DNA from 2 places in the Bacillus sp. CIS52 genome. Region 1 is predicted to be linked to the other one. Evidence: riboswitches for the same ligand, from Rfam matches in the RefSeq annotation. Region 1 holds a riboswitch; the other holds the start of a gene.
What was found. A riboswitch is a leader RNA that binds a small molecule or an ion and turns the genes downstream of it on or off. The one in region 1 is predicted to bind S-adenosylmethionine.
Positions count from the first base shown of each region.

Region 2: another riboswitch for S-adenosylmethionine. It lies ahead of ACH32G_RS14445 (2-hydroxyacid dehydrogenase); the one in region 1 lies ahead of mtnK (S-methyl-5-thioribose kinase).

Region 1 is NZ_JBIUFR010000001.1:614,234-622,009, forward strand. It holds gene ACH32G_RS02535 (aminotransferase class I/II-fold pyridoxal phosphate-dependent enzyme) at 1-23, opposite strand, end outside; gene ACH32G_RS02540 (carbon-nitrogen family hydrolase) at 116-895, shown strand; SAM riboswitch class I at 988-1,142, shown strand; gene mtnK (S-methyl-5-thioribose kinase) at 1,252-2,436, shown strand; gene mtnA (S-methyl-5-thioribose-1-phosphate isomerase) at 2,443-3,504, shown strand; gene ACH32G_RS02555 (methylated-DNA--[protein]-cysteine S-methyltransferase) at 3,746-4,243, opposite strand; gene ACH32G_RS02560 (PAS domain S-box protein) at 4,240-6,459, opposite strand; gene ACH32G_RS02565 (acyltransferase family protein) at 6,715-7,737, shown strand.
Region 2 is NZ_JBIUFR010000003.1:292,133-299,908, reverse strand. It holds gene ACH32G_RS14460 (hypothetical protein) at 1-597, shown strand, start outside; gene ACH32G_RS14455 (RbtT/DalT/CsbX family MFS transporter) at 628-1,875, opposite strand; gene ACH32G_RS14450 (FGGY-family carbohydrate kinase) at 1,912-3,387, opposite strand; gene ACH32G_RS14445 (2-hydroxyacid dehydrogenase) at 3,406-4,407, opposite strand; SAM riboswitch class I at 4,529-4,621, opposite strand; gene ACH32G_RS14440 (molybdopterin oxidoreductase family protein) at 4,769-6,823, shown strand; partial or broken gene ACH32G_RS14435 (hypothetical protein) at 6,907-7,190, shown strand; gene ACH32G_RS14430 (hypothetical protein) at 7,236-7,460, opposite strand; gene ACH32G_RS14425 (MarR family winged helix-turn-helix transcriptional regulator) at 7,635-7,776, shown strand, end outside.

The DNA of each region.
Region 1 (7,776 bases):
ACATCTGAGACTTCAAAGTTCATATTTTCACCTTCTAAAAATGTCTTGAAATGATAGTCCATCATCATATATGGTTAAATAAAAAAAGTAAAGAGAAACTTGAGGTGTATAAAAAATGAAATGGACCGTTTCCTGTTTGCAATTTGATATTTCATACGGAAATCCTTCAGAAAACTTCAAAAAAGCAGAATCTTTGATTGAGCAAGAAAGCCGCCATGCTGATGTCATCGTGCTTCCTGAGCTGTGGACGACCGGCTATGATCTCACACGGCTTGACCAGCTGGCGGATGAAAACGGCGAAGTTTCGGCACAATGGCTTAAAAAAACGGCCAAAGCATACAACGTACACCTCGTTGCCGGATCTTTTGCAGTCAAAGAAGGCGAAAATGTCTATAACACTATGTACACCGCCGATAACAGCGGAAAGATCGTGAAGCGCTATCAGAAAGCCCATCTGTTTCAGCTGATGGATGAACATCTGTATCTGACAGCAGGAAACAGTGATGGTTCCTTTGAGCTTGACGGTGTCAAGTGCGCCGGGCTGATCTGCTATGATATCCGGTTCCCCGAATGGATCAGAAAGCATACGTCCCAAGGAGCGAATGTCCTGTTTATCTCTGCGGAATGGCCTCTGCCCCGCCTCGATCATTGGCGGAGTCTGCTTGTCGCCAGAGCCATTGAAAACCAATGTTTTGTCGCAGCCTCTAACTGCACGGGGTCAAATCCCGATAATGAATTTGCCGGCCACAGCCTGATTATTGACCCGTGGGGCCGGATTTTAGCCGAAGGAGATCGGACGGAAGGCGCAGTCCGGGCGGAAATCGATGTTTCAGAAAGCGCGTCCGTACGCGAGACCATCCCGGTTTTCAAAGATTTGCGGCATGATTTATATTAATTTTCAAAAAAACGTTGACAAGAATATTCGGCACCTGCTAATATTTTCATCAACTGATTAATCCGAATTGTGATACAAATCAATATATTTTTCTCTTATCGAGAGTTGGGCGAGGGATTGGCCTTTTGACCCCAACAGCAACCGACCGTAATTCCATTGTGAAATGGGGCGCGTACATTTTGCGCCGAGACGATTGTCTCATAGGGCACGGTGCTAATTCCATCAGATGTTATCTGAGAGATAAGAGGCGGACTGCACTGTTTCGGCCTCCTTCTCTTTCAGAGAAGGAGGCTTTTTTTCGGGCGTATTCTCCGTCACGATCTCTTACTGCCACTACATAATTGGAGGGTAAATCCATGTCTGCAACTAAAACAAGTCTTTATGAACAATTAACGGAAAGCTCCGCCGCAGCGTTAGCTGTGAAGCTCGGCTTATTTCAAAGCAAAAGCACTCTCACATGCCGTGAAATCGGCGACGGCAATTTAAATTACGTCTTTCACGTTTTCGATAAAGAAAACAAAAAGGGACTGATTATCAAACAGGCGATTCCTTACGCGAAAATCGTCGGGGAAAGCTGGCCGCTTACGATTGACCGGGCGAGAATCGAAAGCAGCGCCCTCATCCGCCAGGGCGAACACGTGCCCCATCTCGTTCCGGCCGTTTACTATTCCGATACTGAAATGGCGGTCACGGTAATGGAAGACCTTTCGCATCTGAAGATCTCAAGAAAAGGACTGATTGAAGGAAAACATTATCCGAATTTATCAGCTCATATCGGTGAATTTCTGGGAAAAACGCTCTTTTACTCATCCGATTATGCGCTTGATGCGAAAGTAAAACAGCAGCTCGCAAAGCAGTTTACAAATCCCGAACTTTGCAATATTACAGAAAGGCTTGTGTTTACAGAACCGTTTCTCGACCATGAAACAAACGATTTTGAAGAGGAGCTGCGCCCATTCGCAGAAAAAATTTGGAACAATTCCCGCCTGAAAGAAGGCGCTGATGAATTGAAAGCCGTCTTTCTGAATTCCGCGGAAACATTGGTTCACGGCGATCTGCATACGGGAAGCATCTTCGCCGATGAACATGAAACAAAGGTCATTGATCCCGAGTTTGCTTTCTTCGGACCGATCGGCTTTGACATCGGCCAATTTATTGCAAATCTGCTGTTAAACGCCCTCAGCCGGGACGGTGACGACAGACAGCCGTTATATGACCACACCGCCGCCGTATGGGACACATTTGTAAAAACATTCAGTGAAGCATGGGAGAAAGACTGCCTGCCTTCCTGCAGACACCTGCTGGAAAATACACTGAAAAACGCGTTTGAGGAAGCAGTCGGTTTTGCGGGATGCGAACTGATCCGGCGCACGATCGGGCTCGCCCATGTGGCTGACTTGGATGAAATCACTCCGTTTGATAAACGAATTGAACGGAAGAAGCTGGCGCTTGAAATCGGCGCCTATTATATCGAAAACAGAAAAGAACTAAAGCATATCACTGAGGTTCTGGATCAATTTAAGCTCCGTGTAAAGGAATGATGCAGCATGACAAATGAATTTGCCATCCCCCGTTCCGTGGAATGGAAAGAAACACACATCCGCATTTTAAATCAGCAAAAGCTCCCTGATGTCACTGAGTATGCGGATCTTGAAACAAAGGAAGATGTATTCGACGCGATTGTCACACTGAAAGTAAGGGGCGCTCCGGCCATCGGTATAACTGCGGCGTTCGGACTCGCGCTTGCCGCCAAATCGTTTGAAACACGCGATCTTTCTGATTTCCGCCGTCAGCTGGCCGATGTCAAAGCATATTTAAACAGCTCAAGACCGACTGCCGTCAATCTCGCTTGGGCGCTTGACAGACTGACGGATTCCATCAGGAATGCAATCTCAATCAATGAAGCGAAGACAACGCTCGTTCATGAAGCCATTCAAATTCAGGTTGAAGATGAAGAAACATGCCGGATGATCGGCCAAAATGCGCTGCACCTTTTTAAAAAAGGCGACCAGATCATGACCATCTGCAATGCGGGTTCAATTGCCACAAGCCGGTACGGTACGGCGCTTGCTCCCTTTTACTTAGCGAAACAAAAAGACCTCGGCCTTCATATTTACGCATGTGAAACAAGGCCCGTTCTCCAAGGATCGCGGCTGACGGCGTGGGAGCTGATGCAGGGCGGGATTGATGTCACGCTCATTACTGACAGCATGGCCGCCCATACAATGAAGGAAAAACATATTTCAGCAGTCATTGTCGGCGCTGACAGAATTGCTAAAAACGGAGATACAGCCAACAAAATCGGAACGTACGGCCTCGCGATCTTGGCAAACGCCTTTCAGATTCCGTTTTTTGTGGCCGCACCGCTTTCGACATTTGACTTGCAGATTGAAAACGGCGATCAGATTCCGATTGAAGAAAGAGATCCGGATGAGGTCAGACAAATCTCCGGCATACGCACCGCTCCCGAAGATGTGCCGGTCTTCAATCCGGCCTTTGACATCACACCGGGCAGCCTGATTTCAGGCATTATCACCGAGAAAGGAATTGTGACGGGTTCTTACACGGAAGAAATTGAACAATTATTCGCAGACTGCCAGCTGAGCTGAAAAACCGCTGATGATGTTGCCTCAGGCAATGTCAGCGGTTTTTTTGTCTGCATAATGTCAGCACTTCATCTTTTTGGGCGGCTGAAATCAGATGCATTTTAAAAAACAGCTCTGCATAACCGGCTATCTTTTGCGGACGGCTCATTTTCATCAGGCTTCGTCCTCCTTTTTCATCAGACCAACTTTTTTCACTTAATAAAATGATATGTCGGGCGTGAAAAAACGGAACGTGCCATATGCTTTATTTTTCTTTATAGGATATTTGTTCGATGTTCAGCAGCGCCGCTTTCACATCCGTCTTCGTGCCTGCGTATCCCGTTAAGGCGCTGTTTTTGCCGATTACCCGATGGCACGGGACAAAAATCGGCAGCCGGTTGCGTTTATTGGCCTGTCCGATGGCGCGCACCGCTTTCGGCTTGCCGATAGCTTCAGCTACATCGCCATAGCTTCGTGATTCACCGTAAGGAATCATCGTCAGCGCGTTCCATACCTTTTCCTGAAAGAGTGTGCCTTGTTGTTTCAGAGGCAGAGAGAAATGCTTTCTCTCTCCGGAAAAATATGATGTCAGCTGCTGTTTCGCCTCCGACAGCACATCGGTTTCGCAAAATTTCACGCCGGGCGTATCTTTCCGCCACTCCTCAAAATCTTCCCCGGTGAGAAACAGGCCGGTAATAAAGCCCTCTTCCTCCGTCAGACTGACCGTTCCAAACGGTGCTTTCACACTTGTAAAGCAGATCATTCGCCGCTCCTTCTTTCTTCGGTATTCTGCCGGATCGGAAGCGTCAAATGAAAAACCGTTCCCTTCCCTTCTTCACTTTCCACATGAATGCGGCCCTGATGCTCTTCGATGATTTTATAACTGACCATGAGACCGAGGCCCGTCCCCCTGTCTTTTGTCGTGTAGAATGGCTCGCCCAAACGTTTTAATTTGTCTTCAGAAATGCCTGTTCCTTCATCTTGAAGGGATATCAGAATGTGGTCTTTATCAGAAGGCTGGATGGTCACGTAGATATTGCCGCCGCCCGGCATGACTTCAATGGCGTTTTTTAAAATATTGATAAACACCTGTTTTAATTGATTCGGCTCACAATAAATCGGCGGGATGTTCCCGGTCTGGTTCAAATGGATCTGCACATTGACAAGATTGGCTTGGGCATTCAAAAGATCAGCCGTGTCTTTCATAATCTGCGTCACGTCTTTTTCTTCATATAATATTGCCTGAGGTTTCGCTAAAATTAAAAATTCGGTTATGATAGACTCGATGCGTTTTAATTCTGAGGTAATAACGTTAAAGTACAGGGAATATTCGCCTTCAATGCTTCCTTGCAGAAGCTGAATGAACCCTTTCAGCGCAGTCATCGGATTTCTGATTTCGTGGGCGATGCCGGCCGCCAGCTCCCCTACGACGTGAAGAGTGTCGGATTTCCGCAGCCTCTCCTCAAGCTCTTTGGCCTCGGTGACATCTTTAAAGATGGCCAGGTTCATATTTTGAATGATATTCCTTTTGAAGGAAAATTCCAATTTGCGGCTGTCACTGCTGCTTAACAGGAAGGGGATTTCATTATCCATTCCTTCCAAATCGATCTTTTTGGCGGGTACACCCGCGTTTTCAATTTCAAATTTAGAAAGAATATCCGGAACGGTATGCGCTCTCAGCTCATCATCGGGCATGCCGAGTATACGGCTTGCGAGAGGATTCGCGTCAATTATGCGGAATTGGTTGTCAAACAAGACTTTTCCATCCATTGAGCCGTTGAATACTTTTCTGAACTTCAGCTCGCTTTCCCGCAATTCTTTTTCCATCCGCTTACGATCGCTGACATTTCTTAAAATGGTTAAATGCTGACCTTCGAGTATGGTTCGTTTTGATGTGAACTCAAGCTCTTTGTATTGGCCGTTTGCCATTTGAAACAGCATCTCTTCCCGGATTTCCCCGTATTTTTCATATTTCTTCTTAATCTGCTTGTATTTTTTCTGCGGATCAACGATAAACGTACATAAATTCGTCTCCACCAGCTTATCCATCGGCAGCTCGAAAATGCGGCACGCCGACTCGTTTGCTTTGGCGATTTTTCCGTCATCAGACCAAATGACAATCGCGTCCATGGCGTTTTCAAAGATTTCGCGGAAGCGCTCTTCGCTTTTAAAAAGTTTCAATTCCATCGACCGTTTCTCCGTTATGTCTCTCATAATAGACATGTAAAACCCGCTGATTAAGTTGGACGTAATCGTAAACTCAAACAGCTTCTCCTCGCCCGACCGAAGCTTGACCGGCAGTTCTCCTTTGGCGTTTCCTTTTCTCCGGAGGGTGTCCCAGATTTCTTTCAGGTGCTTTTTGTTTTCTCCATCGGTAAAATGGCGGAGCGACAGATGGGACAGTTCATTCTGGCCGATCTCAAAGCTTTTGCAAAAAGAGAGGTTCGCATCAATAAAACCGCCGTCCTTATCAAACAGCACGATGCCGTCGACAGCTCTGTCAAACAAATCTTTGAACAGCTGCTCGTTCATGGAGAATTCACGCTCTAAGATTTTTTTAGAGGAGATATCCCTCATTACCACAAAAAAATAATCCTCCCCAATTCCGTCTCTGGCGAGGAATTCAATGTATTTCGTCGCGCCGCTGTCAAGCTTAATCGGCACCTCTTTCCACAGATAGCCCTTTTTCAAAAATTTTTTCACGGCCTTATTCAGTTCTTCCTGAGGCACGGAATATAAAAAGTCCAGAACGGAGCGGTTCATGAGGCTCTCTGCCTCAATCTGCATCATCCGGGCCGCGGCCTCGTTCGCCTGGACGATTTTCATTTCCTTATGGCATATAAAAATGGCATCAAGCGTGTTATTCATAATCACATGATACCGGTTCAAATCACTCTTCAGGCGGTCATTTTCCTCCTTCAGCCGCTTCAGCTGCTCTTTCAGCGACTCCTTTGTCTGCAAATCCAGAGTTTCAGCCATTCAGTACACTCCTTCTTCAAAAACCTATCCTTCAATATTTCTACAAAATACCTCATCTTCCTTCATTCGCCCTATACATTTCAGAAAATTTCAATGATATGACAAGTTAGAGTCTTTTTCTACGATCCTTACCTCCCCGTTACATCATCCTAACAATCCCTTTTTTCCTCCTTCAATTTTTTGTTTTTTATTTTAAAATGAACATCATCAGGAAATAATCATGCAGTGGATGATTTTTGAAGAGAAGGTGATGCTATGACAAAATCGCGAGACAGTTATTTTGACAACGCCAAGTTTATCTTGATTTTTCTGGTGGTGTTCGGCCATATCCTCCGGTCATTTATTAACGGAAATGAGTTTATGCTCCATCTCTACAAATTCATTTATACTTTTCATATGCCGGCCTTTATTCTGGTTTCCGGCTACTTCGCAAAAAACTTTAAGCGGAAAGGTTATGTAAAAAAGCTGGCTGTGAAGCTGATTATTCCGTACCTGATTTTTCAGGGCATCTACTCGGTTTTTTACTATTTGATTCAGGATGAAAGCATGACGAGCGTCAATCCGATTGATCCGCAGTGGTCTCTCTGGTTTTTAGTCAGCTTATTCTTTTGGAATCTGCTGCTGTATCCCTTTACGAAGCTGCCGAAAATGTGGGCGCTTGGGGCAAGCTGCGGGCTTGCCGTCATGATCGGGTATCTCGATTTTGTCAGCAGCACGCTGAGTCTTTCACGGACGTTTGTCTTTCTTCCGATGTTCCTCGTCGGGTTTTATTTGAAAAAACAGCACTTTGATTTACTTCGGGCCAAAAGGGGCAGGCAGATTGCCGCGGGCGTACTGGGCATTGTTTTCCTCTTATGCTGGTGCATTGATTTTGATTACTCGTGGCTGTTCGGATCGGAGCCTTATTCTACATTCGGCACAGTGACGCTTTTGAGCGGTCTGTCGCGGATCGGCTGGTATGTATTGGCCTTTGCCGCCACCTTCAGCTTTTTGGCGCTCGTTCCGCAAAAGCGCTATTTCTTTACGAAGTGGGGTACGAGAACGTTTTACGTCTATCTGCTGCATGGATTCATTATAAAAACGCTGCGGCAGATCGGGCTTGAAGATCATCTGTCTGATTACCAGAATTTAGTCATGCTCTTGATTTTAACGGCCGCCCTCACGTCCATTCTCTCCAGCAATGCGGTGAAAACGGCCGCACAGCCGTTTATTGAATTGCGGATTACCGGCTGGCTTGAAGCGATTAAAGGAACAAGGAACGGGGCTTATTCGAAATAATGTGAAATACCTCTTAAGCGTTATCGCCTAAGAGGTATT
Region 2 (7,776 bases), on a different contig from region 1:
CATGCTGCAGTTGTCATCTCCGGAATTACACCCGGTTTTTTTCAGATGCAGCGGGCTTACAAAGCAGCGGCACAGCTTTTAAAAAACGGCGAATCTCTTGAGGTGGTAGCATATGAGACAAAAAAAGCGGCCGGGCTTTCCGGTTCCATGAGGCAGCACATGATCGAAATGCTTAATGAATGCGGTCTGCCGGCCGCGCTCCGAGTTGAGAATTTATCCTGTTTATTTGGTTCAAAACGGGAGCTGCTTCATACGACATCCGTTATCAAACACCCTGTTTTTTATAAACAGAAAAACTATACGGGACATCAGCCGCTAATCAGCAGGTCAGCTCTTCTCAGCCGTTATGCGCTGAAATATTTTCCGGACGAAATAGAAATGATGAAAAAGGACATTCTGCTCGTCCCTCTCGGAAAAGCAGCAGAATCCGCCTGCCGCATGCTGAAGAAGAACGGGAGGATGAATCATGCGGTCATTTTGGAAGGCTTCCCGCATCCGTCCGGCGCAAACGGACATCGTTTCAAACAATTTCACGAAAACAAACAATCGTTACGTGAACAAATTCAGCGCTTTGCCGAGTTTCTTCAGAAGCTGTAAAAAACGCCCCGAGCCTTCGGGGCGTTTCTGTTAAGAAGCATATTCAGGCAATGATTTATCGTGTTTTGCCGTTTTTTCTTCAGGTATTTTGATTTGATTTGTCAGGATTGCACTTGCGAAATAGAGCGCCGCGAAAATCCATACTACGCCTTGTGCGCCGACAAGCCCGATAAACGCCCAGGCAAGCGCGGGGCCGACAAATGCCGACAGGCCCGCGGCCAGATTTAACACAGACATGGCAGCACCTTTATCGCTGCCGGCCGCCGTCGGCACGATAGCTCCGATCGGAACGAATCCGGCCAGAAGCCCTCCCCAAATAAAGCCGACAATGCTGACGAAAAGCAAGTTCCCATGTGATACAACAGGAGCATAATATAATAAAAGGGTAAAAATGCCGCAGCCCGCTCCTCCGAACCACATGACAGTCTTTTTCCAGCCGAACGCATCGCCGACTGCACCGAAGATTAAGTTAAAGACGATATTGCCGAGAAAGATCGTGCCCCAAATCTGCAGCCATACATTTGTAGAAATGCCGTGCTGCGCCATATGCATTGGGAGAAATACCGGAAATCCGTATGTTCCGATACTGTTGATGATCCGAACAATCCCCCCTGAAAGCACACGCGGATTTTCAGCAAGGATGGTGATTCCTTTCATTAATTCCTGCACCTTTTCCTGTTTACTTGCTTTTTTCTTTTCAAAGCGGTCCCTATTTAAAATCAAAGCAAAAAACGCGCCGAGGCATACCCAGAAAATTGAACTCCACAGCGTATTCAAATAGCCGAAAGATTTGATGGCCCAGCTAGAATACCAGGCTCCGAATACAAACATCCCGCAGCAATATGCAATCCAGAACCAGCCGACCGCCGTACTGAGCTTGTTTTTCGGCGACCGGTAAATCACCCATGTCAAAAAAGAATAGGCAAACAGCGGATAGCCCAGCCCTTTAATAAAATACGTGACATACATTACCGGCAAATTAAGATTTTCAAATCCGTATGCGATAAACGCGGCTGTTCCGATAACGTAAAATAACAGCCCCATAAACATCGTCCGCTTTGCGCCGAAGGCTTCGAGGCAGACGCCTGAAAACCAAGACGCTATTGCGAGAGAAATACCGTAAACCGTAAACAAGGATGCTGATTGCTGTACCGTCAAGCCGTTTTCAACTAAAAACGGGCTGAGCCAGCCTTGTTCAAGGCCGTCCCCCATCATAAACAGCACGACCCCTAAAAATCCCCAGGCAAGCTGTTTCGGAATTCCTATTTTATTAAGCATTTTTGTTCCTCCTCAGCAATCTTTCATGTTGTCATCTCATCCCCAAGTCAGGCTTTCACCGCTGGGCTGAAAATGCGCAAATAATTTTTGCGTATGTTTCCATTCTTCATATAGGAAGAGATCCGTCTGATCCGATTCGGGTTCAATTAGCTTTGTGCGGTTCGAAAGTTCTTCTTTCACACCGAGAGCTTCGTTGCAGATCATCGCCGCCCCCATTACGGATGCCTGGCTGAAGCCTTCTCTCTTATAAATCTTCTTTTGCAGAAGGTTAGCAAGAAACTGTGTCAACGCAGCACTTTGGAAACCCCCGCCGCACACCTTCACATTTTGGGAAAAGGAAGTCACTTCTGTTAACGCCTCATAGTTCCATTTGATTGAAAAAGCGATTTCCATCAGAGCGGCTTTGACAAAATGCGCTCGGCTTAAACTTTGGGACAGCGGGGCATCAAAAATAAATCCGCCTTTTGCGAGTGCGTTTTTCTCAGGCGATAAATAGGAGCCTAACGCAGAAACACAAGCTTGATCATGTTTCGGCAGACTGGCGATTTCCCGTTCCATGACGCCGTAGGATTCATTCGGATAAAAAATGGATTTTAATTTTTGATAATTGAGTCCTGTTACACCCGGATTAGTTTCAAGAAGCCATTGACCTTCTTCTGTATGGCAATTCAGCCATGCATTCTCTAAACTTTCGGTTCCGGGCTCCGCTGTTATCTTTGTAATCGGCGTCGTCGTACCGGATACGATGACGATATCTCCCGGCTTTGCATCTGCACTTTTAATGGCAAGCTGTGTGTCTCCTCCGCCTGCAATCACAGGCACTCTTTCAGAAAGACCGAGAACAGCCGCTTTTTTAAACGTTAACATTCCGACAACCGTCCCAGATCGGACGAGTGAAGGAAGAATGGCAGAAGGCACCCCGAAGATGCTGCATAATTTCTCTGACCACGCCTTTTTCCTTACGTCAAACAGCAGTGTTTCAGCGGCCTGTGACGGTTCATAGCTTAAAATTCCGCTCAGCTCAAATGTCACCCAGTCACTGATGCTTGTGATGTACTTCACTTCTTTCCATAATGACGGCTGTCTTTTTTTTAACCCGACAAGTTTCATGGCGGAAAATAAAGCGCTCGGAAGGCGTCCGGCGCGCTGATGCACTTCTTCTTTTAACTCGATCTCTCCCTCCCATTCGCGCCCTCTATTATCAATGTTGGGCAGACCGAGAAACGCCTTTTTATCTTTATTAATCAGAACAATTCCCTGCCTCTGGCTTGTTGAGGTGATTCCGATTAATGTAATATGAGGGCTTTTAGCAATAGCCTTTTTTGCCATAGCGCTGATTTGCGCCCATAATCTTTCCGGCGAGAAATAACGGCCGTCCGGATAAAGCGGATCCGTCACATATTCAATGTCTTCCCTTTCCAGTGCGGTCACGTCGCCGCTGGCAGTCACAACCGCGACTCGCGCATTCCCTGTCCCGATGTCAAATACAAGGTAGCCTTTTTGTTCAGCCATTACAGCCTCCTCCTTTTTCTATCCTTCCATCTCAAGTTCTCTTTTGTTATAAAGTTCACGTATTGAGCAGAGCTGATCTTTTTTCCATTTGAAAAGCGCCTCATTTAAAATCCTCACATGATGATCCTCCACCTCAAATGTTGCGCCCGCTAAATGGGGAGTCGCAAACACATTCGGCAGTGAGATCAATTCATAATCAGAAGATTCAGGCGGTTCGTGATAAAACACGTCAAGGATCGCTCCTTTAATCCGCCGTTCTTTCAGCACCCGCAGCAGCTCTTTTCCGTCTGTAACCGCCGCTCTTGATGTATTGACAAAAACAGCTTCTTGCTTCATCAATTGAAAGTGCCGGGCGCCGATTAGGCCGATGGTTTCTTCGGTGCGCGGCAAATGAACGGAGACAATATCACTTTCGGAAAATACCCGTTCAATCGTCGTTTTTTCATACTCCCGGTTCTCATGATTGACAAAGGGGTCATAGTACAGCACCTTGCAGTCAAAAGCCGACAACAGCCGGGCGATTCTCTGTCCTACAGCTCCGAAACCGATAAGGCCGACTGTTTTCCCCGTCAGCTCATTTCCCCTGAATTTGATGTAAGCCTGCAAATAATCACCATTCCACTTCCCGTCCTTCAGCCACCGATGGGAAGAATACGTGTGGCGCAAAAATGAAATGACATTTCCGATAAACATTTCAGCAACAGCCTGGGCATTGCGGGCCGGTGTATAGAAGACAGGAATTTTTCTTTTAGTCGCCGCCGCGATATCCACATTAGACGGCATCCCTCTGCAGACGCCGATAAAAGCGGAATCAGGCAATATATCAATCACTCGCTCAGATACCTCATCAAGTTCGGTAATAAGCCCCGACGCGTTTGTCTCTTGAATCATCCGGATTAATTCATCTTCCCGATAGGCCCTGCCGTGCTTCTTCCACGGCAGGTGTACAGTCCGGCCGAACAGATCTGTCAGCTCCTTCAGCCCCTCGTCGTGATATGGTGCGGTAATTAAAACCGTCATGGTGCAAAACATCCTTTTCACATAAATTTTTTCACAAAAAAATCTCTTTCCCCGAAGAAGGAAAGAGATTCATATACCGTCTTTATCCGCTTGAAGCGCACAAATATGTATAGACCATTCTTTCCTATCTTTCAAGCATACGCTTGCTGGAATTGGCACAATAAATGTTGCCGAGGTTTCATAGGGCCAGTCCCTCCACCTCTCTTGATAGAAAATAAAATGATGAAATTGTCAGGCTTTTAAAAAGAATAAACTCATCATAGATAAGTCTTTCCGTGATGTCAACACTTTTTTTCTGAATTGACGATCTATTTCGAAATGTTATAATGCTTACAATATAAAAAAAGAGGAGAAATGGGCTATGAATTCTGCTGCAAAACAGCCAAACGGCGTCTTTAAGTCGGTGTGCTCACTGGACTGTCCCGATCAATGCGGCTTACTTGTGACAAAAAAAGACGGAAAAATCGTTAACATTCAGGGAGACCCGGATCACCCGGTCACCTCAGGGAATATTTGCAACAAAGTCCGGCACATGGCTGAGCGCATTTATGATGAAAAACGTTTAACCGTCCCGTTAAAACGGATCGGCGAAAAAGGTGAAGCCGTGTTTGCGCCTATTTCATGGGACGAAGCAATCAATACGATCAGTGCGCGCTGGAAAGAGCTTATTGCCGAAGAAGGAGCGGAAAGCATTCTCCCGTACAGCTTTTACGGCAATATGGGAAAACTGGCGGCAGAGGGAATGGACCGCCGTTTTTTCCACCGACTCGGGGCGAGCCAGCTCGAACGGACGATCTGCAGCAAAGCCGGATCGGAGGGCTACAACTATACAATGGGAGAAGGCGCAGGTACTGACCCGGAAGAGACCATACATGCAAAGCTCTTTATTTTCTGGGGAATCAATGCCGTCAGCACGAATATGCATCAGGTCATGATTGCTCAAAAAGCCCGGAAAAAAGGAGCTAAAATTGTCGTTATCGATGTACATAAGAACCAAACAGGCCGGCTTGCCGATTGGTTTATTCCCATTCGCCCCGGCACAGATGCCGCACTCGCTCTCGGTATCATGCATGTTTTATTTGCCGAGAACCTTCACGATGAAGCATTTCTCACAGAATACACCGAAGGCAGTGAAGAATTAAAAGCGCATGTCAAACAGTATGATCCTGAAACGGTTTCTGTTATAACAGGCGTTAAAGCAGACGATATCAGACGCCTTGCGAGAATGTACGGCGAAACCTCCCCTTCCCTTATCAGGATCGGAAACGGCATTCAGCACCATGACAATGGCGGAATGATCGTCCGCACCGTCGCCTGCCTTCCGGCTGTGACAGGACAGTGGCTCCGCACCGGGGGAGGCGCAATCAAGCACAACAGCGCGATATTAAACTATAACAGACAAGCGCTCCAGCGGCCTGATCTGCTTTATGGCAGGAAGCCAAGATCATTTAATATGAACAGACTCGGAAGCGTTCTTTTAGAAACAACACCGCCCGTACGCTCCTTGTTTATTTACGGAACCAATCCCGCGGTAGTTGCCCCGGAAGCGAATAAAGTCAGAAAAGGTCTGCAGCGGGAAGATTTATTTACAGTCGTTCACGATCTGTTTTTAACAGAAACCGCCAAATATGCGGATATCGTGCTCCCTGCTTCATCCGCCTTTGAAAACACGGATTTTTACACGTCTTACTGGCATCATTTTATTCAGCTGCAAAAACCGGTAATCGAACCATATGGGGACAGCAAATCGAATACGGAAGTGTTCCGTTTGCTTGCCGGGGCGATGGGCTTTACCGAGCAGGAGCTTCAGAATTCCGATGAAGAATTAATCAGACAGGCGCTGGACTTTCCCGCCAATCCGTATATCGAGGATATTGATTATGATTCGCTTTCATCCTATTCTTTCATGAGAGCTAATCGGAAAAAACCGCTTTTTCCTGGCAAGCTCAAGACACCGAGCGGAAAAATTGAATTATATTCTGAAAAGATGAAACAGGACGGTTATCCGGCGCTGCCGACACACATCCCTCTTGAGAGCGATGATGATTTCCCGCTGTTATTTGTCCCGGGACCGAATCATAACTTTTTAAATTCGACATTTTCGAATAATGAAAAACACGTAAAACTGGAAAAAGCGCCAAAGCTTTTTATTCATACAAAAGATGCTGAGCGCCGGAACATCGAAGACGGGGAAACCGTGAGAATATGGAACAACCGCGGCGAATGTGAATTGACAGCTTCAGTCGGCGAACAAGTGCTTCCCGGCGTTGCAGTCAGCCAAGGTCTTTGGGCAGACGCGGATGATAAAAAACAGCTGGTCAATTCACTCACTCCCGATCGGCTTGCAGATATGGGCGGAGGCGCTGTTTTCTTCTCCGGAAAGGTACAGGTGGAAAAGATCGGAAAGCAAAAATAAGCTCCCCCGGTCTTACTGAAAGTGAATCCTTTCGGCGGATTTGACCGTATAAAACATAATGACTTTTATTGGAGGTTTGCTGTATGGATATTATTACCGGCATTGGCACCGCTTTAGCCGGATATTTCATAGGAGACGGATTAAAAAACTTTAAATCACCTGATCCTCATGAACACACTGACCAAATTCTCATCAAAGAAAAAGATCTTCACTTCTACATTGGCTATTATTTAGGAGTGACTAAGGAAGAAGCAAAACAAATCGTGCCTGACACTTCCGATATTCCGCATATCACCAGAAACGGAAAGCGGTATGTCAGAAAACTGCATTACGAGAATGGCTGACTTCCATGCTGGAAAAAGAATAACAGCTGCCGTGAATAGCGGGAAGAGAGTTCTCCTCTTCCCGTTCATTAAGATTTGCCGCCCTGCCTCTCTTCAACCCCAAACATACGACAGATATCGTTCTTACTTAACGAAACATCCCCTTCTTTGGATTTCAAATAAAACCCTTTCGTATATAACCGTATGACTTCCTCATATGCAAGCTCATGACGAAGGAGCGCCATTAAACGCCCGTCTTTTTCATCCTGTTTATTGAACCATTCATACTGTTCTGACCAGTTCACTTTCTGCATGCCAAACACCTTCTCGCATTTATTATATTTATTTCACCTTTTGAAAACACTCCGACTGCCTGTGACATTTGTAAAACAGCCGTACCCCCCTTTTAGTCACCATGTTGACTTATTTCCCATTTCAATGTATATTGTAATTGTCAACATGGTGACAATTTAGATTGGAGATCACTTATGGATATTAATTTATTAATGAAAGAACTGCATTTTATGCAACAAAGTTACGCATCACTGTTTTCGGTCGTCAATAAGGTACAAACTCGCGGAGACGAATACTTAGAAATGTTGACTTCCCGACAGCACATGACTCTTATCG